DNA from 2 places in the Phreatobacter stygius genome. Region 1 is predicted to be linked to the other one. Evidence: riboswitches for the same ligand, from Rfam matches in the RefSeq annotation. Region 1 holds a riboswitch; the other holds the start of a gene.
The links. A riboswitch is a leader RNA that binds a small molecule or an ion and turns the genes downstream of it on or off. The one in region 1 is predicted to bind glycine.
Positions count from the first base shown of each region.

Region 2: linked by a shared signal. The riboswitch ahead of gcvT (glycine cleavage system aminomethyltransferase GcvT) and the one ahead of E8M01_RS06835 (D-amino acid dehydrogenase) in region 1 are both predicted to bind glycine.

Region 1 covers NZ_CP039690.1:1,483,286-1,491,176, reverse strand. The annotation lists gene E8M01_RS06855 (MFS transporter) at 1-867, shown strand, start outside; gene E8M01_RS06850 (MFS transporter) at 903-2,105, shown strand; gene E8M01_RS06845 (MFS transporter) at 2,150-3,382, opposite strand; gene E8M01_RS06840 (MBL fold metallo-hydrolase) at 3,537-4,583, opposite strand; glycine riboswitch at 4,816-4,915, shown strand; gene E8M01_RS06835 (D-amino acid dehydrogenase) at 5,048-6,313, shown strand; gene E8M01_RS06830 (FmdB family zinc ribbon protein) at 6,393-6,692, opposite strand; gene E8M01_RS06825 (AmiS/UreI family transporter) at 6,749-7,261, opposite strand; gene fmdA (formamidase) at 7,348-7,891, opposite strand, start outside.
Region 2 covers NZ_CP039690.1:4,628,157-4,636,047, reverse strand. The annotation lists gene gcvPB (aminomethyl-transferring glycine dehydrogenase subunit GcvPB) at 1-1,336, opposite strand, end outside; gene gcvPA (aminomethyl-transferring glycine dehydrogenase subunit GcvPA) at 1,347-2,702, opposite strand; gene E8M01_RS21765 (OsmC family protein) at 2,719-3,198, opposite strand; gene gcvH (glycine cleavage system protein GcvH) at 3,208-3,585, opposite strand; gene gcvT (glycine cleavage system aminomethyltransferase GcvT) at 3,659-4,798, opposite strand; glycine riboswitch at 4,880-4,998, opposite strand; glycine riboswitch at 5,001-5,106, opposite strand; gene E8M01_RS21750 (outer membrane protein) at 5,368-6,135, shown strand; gene E8M01_RS21745 (hypothetical protein) at 6,219-6,884, opposite strand; gene E8M01_RS21740 (pyridoxal phosphate-dependent aminotransferase) at 7,077-7,891, shown strand, end outside.

The DNA of each region.
Region 1 (7,891 bases):
GTCGGCATGGCGCTCGGTCTCTACGACACGGCCTTTGCGACGCTCGGCCGGATCTATGGGGCGTCGGCCCGCTCGACGATAACAGGCATCACCTTGATCGCCGGTTTCGCCAGTACCATCGGCTGGCCGCTGACCGCCTGGGGGCTCGCCGAATATGGCTGGCGGCCAACCTGTTTTGCCTGGGCCGCAGCCCATCTCCTGATCGGCCTGCCGCTCAACTGGTTTCTCTTGCCGCGGACCGAAACGGCGCAAGCGGCACCGACGGCCGGACCAACGGGGTCGGTCGCCTGGGACCGCAACATGGTGCTGCTGTCGATCGCCTTCGCGCTGACCTATCTGGTCGCCGGCGCCATGGCGGCACATTTGCCGCGATTGCTGCAGGCCGCCGGCGCCTCTGCGACCGAGGCGATTGCGGCAGGCGCGCTGATCGGCCCGGCACAGGTCGCCGCGCGCCTCGTCGAAGCGGGTTTGCTGAACCGCTTCCACCCTTTGCTCTCGGCCAGGCTCGCGGCCATCACCCATCCGATCGGCGCGGCCGTGCTCGGGCTGTTCGGTGGCGGCGCAGCGGCCGGCGCCTTCGCCATTCTGCACGGCTCGGGCAATGGCGTTCTGACGATCGCCCGCGGCACCGTGCCTCTGGCGATCTTCGGCCCTGACAATTACGGCTATCGCCTGGGCCTCATCGGCGCGCCGGCCCGGATCGCGCAAGCTGCCGCGCCACTGCTGTTCGGCCTGTTGATCGAGCGCTGGGGATCCGGCGCGCTGGTGGTGTCGAGTGCCTTCGGCATCGTCGCCTTGATCGCGCTGTGCTTCGTCCGGGCCGAGAAGACGGCCGAATATGTTCCGGCCGACCGCGGCAGCGGATGATCGTCTCGACAAGCAAACCCGGTGATGAGCCCGCCATGATCGCTTCGCGCTTCGTTGGCGCCGTGGTCGCGGCCCAGGTGCTGGCGCAGATCGGCACCTTCACCTTGCCGGCGCTGCTGCCCGGCTTCATCACGGGCTGGTCGCTTTCGGCAACCGAGGCGGGCTGGCTGGTCGGCGCCTATTTCGCCGCCTATGTGGTGGCCGTGCCGGTTCTGGTCGCGCTGACCGACCGGGTTCCGGCGCGCCGGATCTATCTGTTCGGCACGACGCTGACGGCAGCGGCCCATCTCGGTTTCGCCCTGCTGGCGGAGGGTTTCTGGAGCGGGCTGGCGCTTCGGGCCGTCGCCGGCATCGGCTGGGCTGGCTGCTATATGCCTGGACTGAAGGCGATCGCCGACCGGCTGGAGGGCGACGCCCAGTCGCGCGCGGTCTCCTGGCACGCCGCCGGCGTCGGCATCGCCGGCGCCGTGTCCTTTGCGATTGCCGGCATGCTCGATGCGATCGGCGGCCCCGTCCTGGCCTTCCTGCTTGGCGCCGCGGCGGCAGCCATCGCCTTCGGCATTGGCGTCGCGGTCATGCCGCGCAGCGTTCCGCTCCGGCTTGCGGACGCCCCGGCGCCATCAGCGCTGCTGGACTTCCGGCCGGTCTTCAAGAACCGCGCCGCCATGGCCTGGATCGCCGGCTATACCGTGCATACCTGGGAGCTCGCGGCCTTGCGCGCCTGGGCCGTGACCTTTCTTGGCCTGACGATCGCGCGGGACGGGGCGCCGGGCTGGCTGCCCGGCCCGACGATCATCTTCACCGTGGCCGGCCTTGTCGGCATCGCCGTGTCGATCCTCGGCAACGAGACGGCGCAGCGGTTCGGCCGGGCGCGTGTGGTTGCCGTGGCGATGGGGGCGGCCGCGGTCCTGGCGCTGGTCACCGGCTGGTCCAGCATGATCTCGGCGCCACTGGCGGCGATCTCAGTGCTGCTCTGGAACGCGGCGATCTATCTCGACAGCTCGGCCTTGACGGCAGGCACCGTCCAGGCCGCCACGCCGGGCCGGCGCGGGGCGACCATGGGCCTGCACAGCATGTGCGGTTACGCCGGCGGCTTTTTCGGGCCCTTGGGTGTCGGCATCGCGCTGGACCTGGCCGGCCCGGCGAGCGCCTTCGGCTGGGTCCTGGCCTTCGGTCATGTCGCGGTCGTGACCCTGATCGGGCTCGTCATTCTCCGCCGGATCGGCCGGGGCGGCTGATCGGGTCTGGCGTGGGCTTGATCAACCGCGCCGCGCCGGTACGCCTATCGGGTCGTCCGTCCGCGCTCCTGGTACAGGGCCAAGGCGACGGTCAGCAACATGAAGACCACCGCCGTGCCGAACACGCCCTGGGGATAGCCATGGTCCAAGAGACCGGCGAACAGCAGCGGGCCGACCGCGCCGCCGATATTGAAGCCGGTGGAGACGATGCCGAAGACCCGGCCTTCGGCGCCGGGCGGGGCCGCAGCCCGAACCAGCATGTCGCGCGAGGGGGTGATGACGCCCGACAGGAAGCCGGCCGCGGCCATCAGCAGGACCAGGGCGACGGGCGGCAGCCGGACCAGCGCGATGATCGACACCAGAAGTGCTGTGGCGAGGAAGGCGCCGGCCGTGAGATGGCCGTGGCGGCTGGTGCGGTCGGCGAGCGTGCCGCCGGCCAGAACGCCAAAGGCGCTCGAGAACAGGAACACGGTGAGCGCCAGATTGGCCAGCGCCAGGTCGACGCCATAACCGGCGACAAAGGCCGCCACGGAGAAGTTCTGGATGCCGGCGGTGCTGAGGTTGAGCAGCATGAAGAGGGCGGTCAAGGTCATGACCGCGGGCGTGAACAGGCCGGATCGTCCGCCCGCCGGGCTGGCCGGAACACGGCTCTTGGCGGCCGACGGCCGGGACGAGCCGGTCAGCAGCAAGGCCGCGACCGCCAGGCCGAGCAGGCCAGCGGTCGCAAAAGCCATCTTGACGCTGGTCAGCGATGCGATGCCGAGCAGGACTGCGGGGGCGATCGCCGTGCCGAGGAAACCCGCGAAGGTATGGATCGAGAAAGCGCGGCCCATCCTGTCCTCATCAATGCCGGAGGACAGCAAGGCATAGTCGGCGGGATGATAGACGCCATTGGCAAAACCCGCCGCGGCCATGGCGACCAGCAGCCAGGGATAGCTGTCGAACAATGCCACCGACAGGAAGCTGGCGCTGCCCAGCATGAGGCCGCCGACCAGCATGCGGCGCGCGCCGAACCTGTCGGTGAGAAAGCCGATCGGCGTCTGCACCACCAGCGATACCAGGTTGAAGACGGCAAGCGCGACGCCGACTTCGACGAAACTCACGCCGAGATAGCCCGGCAGCAGCGGAATCAGCGCGGGCAGCGTCATGATGTGGAAATGACTGACCAGATGCGCCATCGACACATGAACGAGCAGCGATGTCTCGCCGCGCCTGGTTCGCACCGGGCCTTCGGTTGAGGCCGTCATCGCCGGTTCGGTCTTTCGTTCATTCGGCACCTGGGCTCCGCTGCGGCGTCCCTTGGCTCAGGGCTTCCGACGCGGGGCAGGGGCAGAGCGCCACGGCCCGGCGGATACCGCCGTCATAGCGCGGCGGCGGCCGCTTCATAAGCCCCGAAAGGCGAAGACCTGCCTTGAGGCTGGTCCGGCGCGATCACCCGGCCGCGAAATATTCGACCACGTCGCTCTTGCCGGTGCGCACCAACTGGCCCTGGTTGAGCGTGTAATTGACATGCGCCAGGACCTCGCTGAAGGCAAAGCTCGTCTGATGCGCGTCAAGCTTGCGCGGGAAGATGATGGGGATGAGATCGGCGGCGGAGCGCGGCGCCTCGCGGCAGGCTTCGAGCAGCGCCGCGCAGCGGGATTCGTGATGCGCGATGAGCTGAGCGCTGCGCAGATGGATGCCGATGAAGGGCAGTTGATGCCCGGGCAGGACCAGGGTGTCATCCGGGATATCGGCGTTCAAGGCACGCAGCGAGCGCAGGAAGAGCCCGAGCGGATCGCCATGCGGATCGACCGCCCAGACGCTGACATTCGGCGTGATCTTGGCGAGCACCTGATCGGCGACGAACAGGATCTTGTCGGATGGGCAATGCAGCATGATCTGTTCGGCTGCGTGGCCGTCGCCGACGCGCACGGAAAACACCCGCCCGCCGATCTCGATGGTATCGCCGCCGACAATGCGCAGGAAGGTTCCGGGCAGGTTTGCCACCATCCGGAGATATTCGTTGCCCTGCGTGCTGACCAGCTCGGTCAGTTCGGCGCCGAGCCCATGGCTCAGATAAAAGTCGCGATAGAGCTTGGCATCGAGCGCGTTGGGGCTGAGCGAGATGTTGAGGCAGCTCAGATAGGAGGTCTGGCTGGTGATCAGCGGGATCTGAAAACGTTCGGCGAGCCATCCGGCAAGGCCGATATGGTCGGGATGGAAATGGGTGACGATCAGCCGGGTCAGGCGCCGGCCTCTGAGCGGGCCAGAGACCAGGGCTTCCCAGGCCGCGCGGGTCACACGATCGTCGATGCCGGTGTCCAGCACCGCCCAGCCGTCGCCATCCTCGATCAGATAGATGTTCACGTGGTTCAGGCGGAACGGCAGCGGCAGACGGGTCCACAGGACACCCGGCGCGATCTCGATGACTTCGCCCGCTTCGGGCGGGGTCAGGACCGGATAGATGATGTCGTTGTCTGATGGGGCGGCGGACATTCTTGGAAGGCTCACGGGTTCGATCAATGGGGTGGTCGTACGGATCAATTGAAAAAGTGACGGCTCAATGATCGTCGGAAGGCATGAAGCGAGCGCGCATCGACGCGGAAGCGGGCACGGCCCTGACCTCGCAGACTATGGCATTCCGGTCCAGCTGCCAGACCCCCATCCGGCAGGCATAGGGCCTCCGGCCTATGTCGGTCTTGACAGGCGGTGCCGGAAGGCGGAAGAGCCAGTCGACGCGGAAGAGACCGTCCTGTCATGGTCGACAGGAAGGCGCCGACGGAGCAACCGCCCCGGAAACTCTCAGGCAAAAAGACCGCGTTCGATTTTGGACTCTGAAAAGTGGAGCCGCATGCTCCCGCCGACGGTGTAAGTCGCTGCTCAGTCCGTGAGCGGCGGTGATGCTCTCAGGCCAATGACAGAGGGGGCGTTCGAACCCGCATGAGCGGGAAGGAGCGCCTATGTATTCAGAGCAAGGGCCCAAGGTCGCCGTGATCGGCGCGGGCATCACCGGCATCACCACAGCCTATAATCTGGCCAAGCGCGGCTGCCGCGTGACGGTTTTCGACCGCCACCCCTATGCCGCGATGGAGACGTCGTTCGCCAATGGCGGGCAGCTGTCGGCGTCCAATGCGGAGGTCTGGAACAGCTGGGCGACCGTGCTCAAGGGGCTGAAATGGATGTTCACGCCAGGGGCGCCGTTGCTGGTGAACCCGACGCCGTCCTGGCACAAGCTGTCCTGGATGGCCGAGTTCGTCGCGGCGATCCCGAAATATGAAGAGAACACCGTCTCGACGGCCCGCCTCGCTGTCGAAGCCCGGGCCCATCTCATCCGCATGGCGGTGGAAGAGGGCATCGACTTCGACTGCGAAACCCGCGGCATCCTGCACTTCTACCACACCAAGGCGGATTTCGAGGCGGCCGCGCGTGTCTCGAAACTGCTCGCCAAGGGCGGGCTCGAACGGCGCGCGGTGACGCCGGAGGAAATCCGGTCGATCGAGCCGGCGCTCAAGGGCCAATTCTACGGTGGCTTCTACACGCCGTCCGATTTCACCGGCGACATTCACAAGTTCACCCATGGCCTGGCGCGCGCCTGCGAGCGGCTCGGCGTCACCATGCGGCTGGCGACCGAGGTCACCCATGTCGCCGCGACCGATCTGGCGGTCAGCATTTCCAGCCGGTCGGTCGAGCCTACGACGGAAGCCGGCGATGCGCCGGTCGGGATCGACCGGTTCGACCAGGTCGTCGTCTGTGGTGGCGTCATGTCGCGCGAGCTCGGCCGGCAGGTCGGCGACCGGGTGAACGTCTATCCGGTCAAGGGCTATTCGATCACGGTGAACCTGCCGGACCAGGCCGACCAGGATGCGGCACCCTGGACCAGCCTGCTCGACGACAAGGCCAAGATCGTCACCAGCCGGCTGGGCGCGGCGCGTTTCCGGGTTGCCGGAACGGCCGAGTTCAACGGCGCCAACAAGGACATCCGGGCCGAGCGCATCGACCCGCTGATCGCCTGGTGCCGGGCGCATTTCCCGGGCATCAACACCCGCCAGGTGGTGCCTTGGGCCGGCCTGCGTCCGATGATGCCGGACATGCTGCCGCGCGTCATGCGCGGGCGGAACCCGCGTGTGCTCTACAATACCGGCCACGGCCATCTCGGCTGGACCCTGTCGGCGGCGACCGCCGACGCGATCGGCGCGCTCGCCACCTCGCGGAGCAACGCGGCCTGAGCGATCTTGGGGCCGCAATCGGAGGCACCCGCCTGGCCTTGGCCGAGCGGGTGCCTCGCCGGGCATCATATGCCTGATATCAATGCCCGATCATCCAGCGCCGGCGCACCGACGGCGGCTTCTTGCTGACCTTGCAGAGCGAACAGCCGCAGCCGGCGAGATGACTGCGTTTGACGACGCTCGGCTCGCTGGTGCTCTTTTCCGAGCGGGCGAGCGCCCGCCTGAGCGTGGTGTTCATCAGGCCGAGATGAGGGGCTGCGACATCGCGCTCACTGGCACCCGAACAGTCCGGGCAGGCGCAGCCGCGGTCTTCCTCGGACATGGACGACCACGACTCGAACGGGCCGCAGGCGTTGCAGACATAATTGTAGAGCGGCATTTCCGTCTCCTGGAACGACAAGCGGCCGGGCGGACCTGGCGCCCGCCCGGCACGGATCAAAGCTTGCCCTGAAGCAGCAGGAAGCCCGGCAGCCAGCCGGTCACCACGCCGGCGGCGAGGGTGGCGAAACCGGTGGCGTGCTGGATCGGGCGCTTCAGGGCCAGGAGCAGGAAGAACATGAACCAGACGATCGCCCATATGGCCCAGTTGAAGCCGAGCCAGACGTCGATGGTGCTCTGGGCCGAGGTGAAGCTCAGCACCGAAATCGGGGTGACGGTGATGGCGACGAACAGGCTGAACCAGCCGAGCCCGCGCCCGTCGACCGCGACGAACCGGTTATAGGCGACCCACAGATAGGTCGTGGTGAACAGCAGGATCAGGGCCGCGGCCTTGATCGAGGCCGCGTTGGCGCCCGGCCCGAAGGCAAAGGAGAGCGAAACGCAGAGCGTCACGAAACCCGAGACGATGTTGATGACGACGATCTCCTTGTCGTCGACCTTGCCGAGAAGCCAGAGGCCGTTGAGAAACAGCACGGCGCCGACATAGAGCAGATTCAGACCGAGCAGCATGGCTGCACCTCCCCCCGAGACAGATCCCCCGGGCCGGGGCATGCCCCGGCCGGCGACGCATTCCCGCCATTGGCGGATGCTGCGGTTCAGGTCGTCCTGGCGACGTCGACCCCGGAGACCTGGCGGGTGGGCCCGGTTGAATTGGGGTTGATGTCGAAGTCGAAAATGGCTGTCGGGATGGCGAGCGTCGCGCAGACATTGGGAATGTCGACAATGCCGCTGATCCGGCCTTCGACCGGCGCGGTGCCGATGATCATATAGGCCTGCTCGCCAGTGTAGCCGAATTTCTTGAGATATTCGATGGCGTTGAGGCAGGCGCGCCGGTAGGCGACATGGGCATCGAGGTAATATTGCTCGCCGGTGTGCTCGTCGACGGAAATGCCCTCGAAGATCAGGTAGTCGTCGAAATGCGGATCGATCGGGCTCGGCTTGAAGATCGGGTTGGTAATGCCGTATTTGGCCATGCCGCCCTTGATCAGGCCAACGCCGATATCGATCCAGCCGGCCATTTCGATGGCGCCGCAGAAGGTGATTTCGCCGTCGCCCTGGGACCAGTGAATGTCGCCCATCGAGAGGCCGCCACCCTTCACATAAACCGGGAAATAGACCTTGGAGCCGCGCGACAGGTTC
Region 2 (7,891 bases), 3.1 Mb from region 1:
CCAGCGGGAAATACATGGTCATCGGGTGATAGCCCTCGTCGATCATGGCTTTCGCGAAGTCGAGCGTGGTGACGCCGGTATCCTTCAGCCAGGTGTCGTCGAACAGCGCCTCGTGCATGCAGGGCTGGTCGCCGAACGGCAGGCTCATCAGGTCGGCGAGGCTCGCCCTGATGTAATTGGCGTTGAGCACGGCATCCTCGGATGCCTGCTTCATACCGTCGGAACCGTGCGACAGCATATAGGCGAGCGCCCGGACGAACATGCCCATCTGGCCGTGGAAGGCGGTCATGCGGCCGAACGGCTTCTCACCCTTGACGATCTTGGTGGCTTCCTCGACCAGCACATAGGCCTTGTCGGCATGGACGAAGGGATAGGGCACGAAGGCCGCCAGCCGCTCCGACAGCACCACCGGACCGGCGCCCGGACCACCGCCGCCATGCGGCGTCGAGAAGGTCTTGTGCAGGTTGATATGCATGGCGTCGACACCGAGGTCGCCGGGGCGCGCCTTGCCGACGATGGCGTTGAAATTGGCCCCGTCGCAGTAGAAATAGGCGCCGGCCTTGTGGATCGCCGCGGCGATCTCGACGATCTCCTTCTCGAAGATGCCGCAGGTGTTCGGATTGGTCAGCATGATCGCGGCAACGTCAGATGTCAGCGCCGCCTTGACGTCGGCGACATGCACCGTGCCGTCGGCCTGCGCCGGCACCGGCTTGACCTCGAAGCCGATCAGGGCGGCGGTTGCCGGATTGGTGCCATGGGCCGATTCCGGCACCAGCACGATCTTGCGATGACCTTGGCCGCTCGCCTCCAGCGCCGCCTTGATCGCCATCATGCCGCAGAGCTCGCCATGGGCGCCGGCCTTGGGGCTCATGGCGACCGCGGCCATGCCGGTCAGCTCTTTCAGGTAGTGGGCGAGCGTGTCGATCAATTCGAGCGCGCCCTGCACCGTCGACTGCGGCTGCAAGGGATGGATATCGCCGAGGCCCGGCAGCCGCGCCATCTTCTCGTTCAGCCGCGGATTGTGCTTCATCGTGCAGGAGCCGAGCGAGAACAGCCCGGTATCGATGCCGAAATTCTTCTGGCTGAGACGCACATAGTGGCGCAGCGTCTCCGGCTCGGACAGGCCGACCAGGCCGATGGCGCCGTCGCGGGCAAGCTTGCCGAGGCGCGACTTGACCTTTTTTGGCGCCGGCAGATCGACGCCGGTGGTTTCGGCCCGGCCGATCTCGAACAGCAGCGGCTCCTCGATCTCCAGGCCGTAATTGCCGGTAAAGGTCGGGTGAGCCTGGGCGGAGGTGTCGCCGGCGGCGGTGGGGCGGCCCTGACGGTTCATCATGGCTATGTCCTCAGATGGAAGCTTGGAGAGCCGCGACGAAGGCCGCGCGGTCCTCGTCGGTGTTCACTTCGGTATTGGCGACGATGATCAGGTCCTTCTCGGCCTTGTCGGTCGGCCAGAGGCGGGAGGCCGGCACGCCGGCCAGCACGCCCTTCTTGGCCATTTTCTCGACGATCTTGGCCGCATCGCCGGCCACCCGGATGGTGAACTCGTTGAAGAAGCTCTTGTTGAGCACTTCGACACCCTTCACCCCATCCAGCCGATCGGCGAGATCGCAGGCATTGGCGTGGTTGACCGCCGCCAGCCGCTTCAGGCCGGCTTCGCCGAGCAGCGTCATGTGAATGGTGAAGGCCAGGCACATCAGGCCGGAATTGGTGCAGATATTGGAAGTCGCCTTCTCGCGGCGGATATGCTGCTCGCGGGTCGACAGCGTCAGTACGAAGCCACGCCGGCCCTCGGCGTCCACCGTCTCGCCGCACAGGCGGCCGGGCATCTGGCGGACATATTTGGACTTGGCGGCGAACAGCCCGACATAGGGGCCGCCGAAATTGAGGCCAACGCCGATCGACTGCCCCTCGGCCACCACGATGTCGGCGCCCATGGCGCCGGGCGAGGTCAGGCTCCCTAGCGAAACGACCTCGGTGACCACGGCGATCAGCAGCGCGCCGGCGGCCTGGGCCTTCTCGGCGATGGCCTTCAGGTCATGCAGGTTGCCGAAGACGTCGGGCGTCTGGATCACCACGCAGGACGTCTCGGCGTCGATGGCGGCGGCCACCGCCTTCAGGTCGGCGCCGGCATCGACCGCATTGGCCGGCAGCGCCACTGTCGTGTCGGAGGCCATGCGCGACAGGGTCTCGATCACGTCGCGGTAATGCGGGTGCAGGTTGCCGGCGAGGATCGCCTTGTTCCGCCGGGTGACGCGATGGGCCATGAGCACGGCCTCGGCGGCTCCGGTCGAGCCGTCATACATGGAGGCATTGGCCACTTCCATGCCGGTGAGCAGCGCCACCTGGGTCTGGAACTCGAACAGATATTGCAGCGTCCCCTGGGCGATTTCCGGCTGGTAGGGCGTGTAGCTGGTGAGAAATTCCGAGCGCTGGATCAGGTGATCGACACTCGCCGGCACATGGTGCTTGTAGGCTCCGGCGCCGACGAAGAACGGCCCGGCGGAAGCCGGCACGTTCTTGGCGGCGAGCGCCCCCATGATCCGCTCGACCTCGATCTCGCCCTTGGTGGTGGGCAGATCGGCCAAGCCCTTCATCAGCTTGCCCTTGGGCACATTGGCAAAGAGGTCATCGACCGAAGCGACGCCGATCTTGGCGAGCATGTCGGTCCGGTCGTCGGAGGTCAGCGGCAGGTAGCGCATGAGGCTCAAGTCCAGTTCAGGCGAGGATCGGGTCGGAGGCTTCGATCACGATCTCGGCAAGCACCGAGTTCGCGAGGAAACATTCCTCATGGGAGCGATGATGCAGGTGGTCGATGGCGGCGCGATCAGGCAGCTTGTCGCCGGAAAAGGTCACGGCCGGGCGCAACGTCACCGTCGAAACGAATAGCTTGCCCTTGGCGTTCTTGGTCATCACGCCTTCCGCCTTGTCGTCGTAATGGTCGACACGAAAGCCCTGGGCCGCGGCAAAGGCCAGGAAGAACAGCATGTGGCAGGAGGACAGGGCCGCGACCAGCGCTTCCTCGGGATCGACCGCATCGACCTTGGAATAAGGCGGGCGCACACTTGACGGCGCCGACGAGGCCGGCACCGTCACGCCACCGTCGAAACGCCAGACATGGCCGCGCGAATAGCGGTTGTCGGTGAAGACAGCCTCGTCGCGGGTCCATGTGACGTCGGCGGTGTAGGAATGCGCCATAACGCGCCTTCAGGAGATCGAGGCGACGAAAGCCTGGTAGGCGGCTTCGTCCATCAGGTCGTCGAGCTGCTTCGGGTCGGCGATCCGGAGCTTCAGGAACCAGCCCTTGCCGGCGGGATCCTCGTTGACCGTGCCGGGAGCGGCCTCCAGCGCGCCATTGACCGCCACCACTTCGCCGGCCACCGGCGCATAGATGTCCGAGGCCGCCTTGACGCTTTCGACCACGGCGGCACCGTCGCCCTTGGCGACCTTGCGGCCGAGTTCCGGCAATTCGACGAAAACGACGTCGCCGAGCTGCTGCTGAGCATAGTCGGAAATGCCGATGGTGCCGGTGTCGCCCTCGACGCTGATATATTCGTGGTCCTTGGTGTAACGGATATTGGCCATGGCGAGCTCCTCTGAAACCTTGTTATGAGGCATGTTCCTGATCGAAGCCGGATCCGGCCCCATCTCGAAAATGCTATCCGCGGAAGTAGCGATGCGGCGCGAAGGGCATGGTCACGACCTTGGCCGGCAGATCCTTGCCGCGCACTTCGAGCAGCACGGGCGTGCCCGGCTCGGCGAAGCGCGCATTGACATAACCCATGGCGACCGGACCGCTGACGCTGGGCCCGAAACCGCCTGAGGTCACGGTGCCGATGGCCGCCCCGTCGGCGGCCTTGATCACCGTGCCCTCGCGGGCCGGCGCCCGGCCGTCGGGCAGGATGCCGATCCGCCGGCGCGCCGGGCCGTCGGCAAGCTCTTTCTGAATGCGCGTGGCGCCGGGAAAACCGCCCTCGGTCCGGCGGCGCTTCTGGATCGACCAGGTCAGGCCAGCTTCGACCGGCGATGTCGTGGTGTCGATGTCGTGGCCGTAGAGGCAGAGACCGGCTTCCAGCCTCAGGCTGTCGCGCGCGCCGAGCCCGATCGGCTTGACCCGCTCGTCCGACAGGAGCCGCTGCCAGATCGCCGCGGCGTCCTTGGCCTCGACGCAGAGCTCGAACCCGTCCTCGCCGGTGTAACCCGAGCGCGAGGCATGGACGAACATGCCGTCCAGCTTGGTTTCGGTGAAGGTCATGAACGGCGTCGCGGCGATGCCGGGAAGCAACGCGTCGAGCACGGCGGCCGCCTTCGGGCCCTGCAGCGCGATCAATGCCAGCGTCGCGTCCGGCTTCAAGGTGACGCCATCGGGCAGGCGCGGCCCGATATGGGCGAAGTCCTGCTCCTTGCAGCCGGCATTGACCACCAGGTAGGCCCAGCCCTCGTAGCCGGCATAGGCCGAGCGCGTGATCATCAGGTCGTCGAGAATGCCGCCATCCTCGGCGGTCAGCTGGCTGTAGCGCTGCTGGCCCGGCTTCAGGTTGAGGATGTCGGCCGGCACCAGCGCCTCGAGCGCCTTGGCGGTCGCCTCCCAGGTTGGGCCGACCACGAAGGCCTGGCCCATATGGCTGACGTCGAACAGGCCGGCGTCGCTGCGCGTCCAGTTGTGCTCGGTCAGGACGCCGGTCGGATATTGCACCGGCATGTCGTAGCCGGCGAAGGGCACCATCTTGGCGCCGGCCTCGACATGCAGCTGATGAAGCGGGGTCTTGTGCAGCGGCCCGGAAAGGGGTTCGGCCATGGTCATCCTGCATCGGCGCGTGAGCAGGCCCGGGGCACGCCCCGAACACGCTCGAAACGCGGGCTTGTCGCCCGCTCGCGCCCCTCTGTCGCAGGACCTGAGAGATTCACCGGGGCCCTGGGGCCAGGGCCCTGACCGGGACCCTATCGGCTTACTCCGTCGGTGGGCCGCGCTTGGACACGCTGCCGCTTTCCAGAGTGCCAATCCCCCGGCGGTCCTTTTTGCCTGAGAGGTTCCGGGGCCGTTGCTCCTTCGGCGCCGGGAGATCTCGCATTTAAAGACCACCCGGACTCTCCCGCCGGGCTCATATGACACCCCTCCCGAATGACGGGATCGGGCGGCGGAGTCAAGGCGAGCTTGTGGGCAAGGGCGCGGCCCGAAAGGCGGCAGTGAGCGCGGCACGCGCAGAGACTGGGGCGAGCGGGGATCCGCGCTCATGTTGCGCGGCAGGCACACGGGCCTTGTAAAATAGCCACACCACCGGCGCCAGACGCAAAATTGATTGATCGAATCCGGCAGGCCGCGAATAATTTGCACGCAGACTTCTGCTGGTAACCCAGGGGGCAAGCATGCGCATGTTCAACAGATGCCTCATGGTATGTGGCCTTTTGGTCGGCATGACGCCGGCACAAGCGGCGGACGTTGGACTGCCGGCCCCCATTACGGCACCTGTCGCGGCTTTCGACTGGACCGGCTTCTATATTGGCGCCCATGCCGGGTGGCGGGCGGGCGCAACCGGTGTGTCCCCTTCGCATACCGGCCTTTTGCCCGTCACGAGAGCGGCCGGCATTTTCAACATGGCGTCGGGTTCCGCGACCGGCGGCATTCACGGCGGCTTCAACTGGCAGTCCGGGCCATCGGTCATCGGTCTCGAGGCGGACTTTTCGTTTGCCGACAAGAGCGTCTACCGCCGTTTCACCAACGGCGTCGCATTCGACGACTTCACGACGAGGACGGGTTCTTCCGGCACGCTGCGCGCACGCCTCGGCTTCGCTTCGGGCCCCTGGCTGTTCTACCTGACGGTAGGCGCGGGACTTCAGGAAACGACGGTTCGTTATACGAGCGAAGGAGGCTCGGTCTGGCGCGGCAGCGGATGGAGCCTCGGTCCGGTCGTCGGCGGCGGCATCGAATATGCGCTGACCCGCAACGTCATGGTGCGGCTCGACTACCTCGCCGGATACTATCCGGAGAAGACACTTGTCCGAAACTTCGTCGCGGGCCCCCTCATCGATCCGGCGAGCCGCATCTCCCAGTCACCGGTGACCCACACCGTGCGCATCGGCGTGTCCTATAAATTCGATTGGGCCGGCGCGCCCGTGGTCCGGGCTGCCTACTGACCAGCTGAATTTTTTCGGGCCGGCCCTGATCCGACAAGAGCCGGACACCGTCGCCATGGTGTCCGGCCTGCTCGCCCCGGGCGTCAGCGCTGGCGCGCCTGGCGCCCCCGGCCGCGCTCGCGCGGCTGGGCCATCGTGTCGAAACCGACGAAGATGACATAGGTCTGCAGCTCATCCGGCGGCGGCAGCGGGAAGCTGACCTGGTCCTCGATCTGGGTGAACGAGACGTTGGGCGAGCCGGCCGGCACGTCGATCGGCACGTTGTAAAGCCTGGTCCAGACCGATTGCGACAGGCCGCGCGTCACCGCCACGCGGATCGGCAAGGTCAGCCGGGCGCTGCCCTCGGCTTTCGGGCCGGTCAGCACGCGTCCCTCGAGGCCGACCTTGACGATCATGGTCTGGCCGTCGATGCGGCATTCGCGGGCAAGATCGGTGATGGTTGCCTGGTAGCGCAACTCGGTCGGCCCGTCGCCACCCTGGCGCCAGACGTTGGAGCCGTCGCGCACCTCGATGCGCGGGCAGAGATTTTCCTGCAGCGTCTGGGGGCCGGCCTGGACCGGCTGGCCGAACAGGGCATTGTGCACCGGCGAGCCGACGCCGGGGGCTGGTTGCGCCGCCGCCTCCTGGGTCTGGCCGCCACCGAACAAATTGCCGCCGCTGGTGCCGCAACCGGCAAGACCGGCGGAGAGGCCAGAAAGAAGCGCGACACGGGCCAGGGCCCGACCCGTCATACCGAATGTGCGCAGCACGCCATGATCCTTGAGAAGCTCTTGCGACCGGCGCTTATAGCAAAGCCAGTCGGGCGGAACCAAGGCCTGATCGCGCAGCAGGCGCCGATATGGCTCATCGCCTTTGGTTATGGACTTTTATCGCGATTTTCATGAGAAGAACGGTGCCCCAGCCGCTATGGTCCGGGTCTGTCCATCAGAGCAAGCGCCTCCATGACGTCATCCCTTCTCGCCTCGCTCCGCCCCGAAGCCACCGGGGCGCCTGCCAGCGGCATTGTCGAACTGTCGAAATATGCGCGCACGGCCGGCGACGTGATCCAGTTGTGGGTCGGCGAAGGTGATGTGCCGACCCCGGCCTTCATCTGCGAGGCGGCGACCCGCTCGCTTGCCGCCGGCGAGACCACCTATACGTGGCAGCGCGGCATCCCCGAGCTTCGCCAGGCGATCGCCACCTATGCCTCCAACCTCTATGGCCGCGCGCTGTCCTCCGAGCGCTTCTTCGTCTGCGGCTCGGGCATGCAGGCGATCCAGATCGCCATGACCCTGGCGGCAGGCCCCGGCGACGAGGTGATCATCCCCTCGCCGACCTGGCCGAACGCACCGGCGGCGGCGGGCCTGCGCGGCGCCGTCCCGGTGCTGGTCGAACTGACCCATGGCAATCGCGGCTGGCAAATGGATCTCGACCGGATCGCGGCGGCGATCACGCCGAAAACCAAGGCGCTGTTCGTCAACACCCCGTCGAACCCGACCGGCTGGACCGCGACGCGCGAAGAGCTCGCCGCGATCCTGGCGCTGGCGCGCAAACATGGCCTGTGGATCATCGCCGACGAGATCTATACGCGCTTCGTCTGGACCGGCGAGGCCAAGCGGGCGCCGTCGTTCCACGATGTGCGCGAGGACGGCGACCGGATCCTCTGGGTCAACACCTTCTCGAAGAATTGGGCGATGACCGGCTGGCGCATGGGCTGGGTGGAAGCCGATCCGGCCCTCGGCGACGTCATCGAGAACCTGATCCAATATTCCACCTC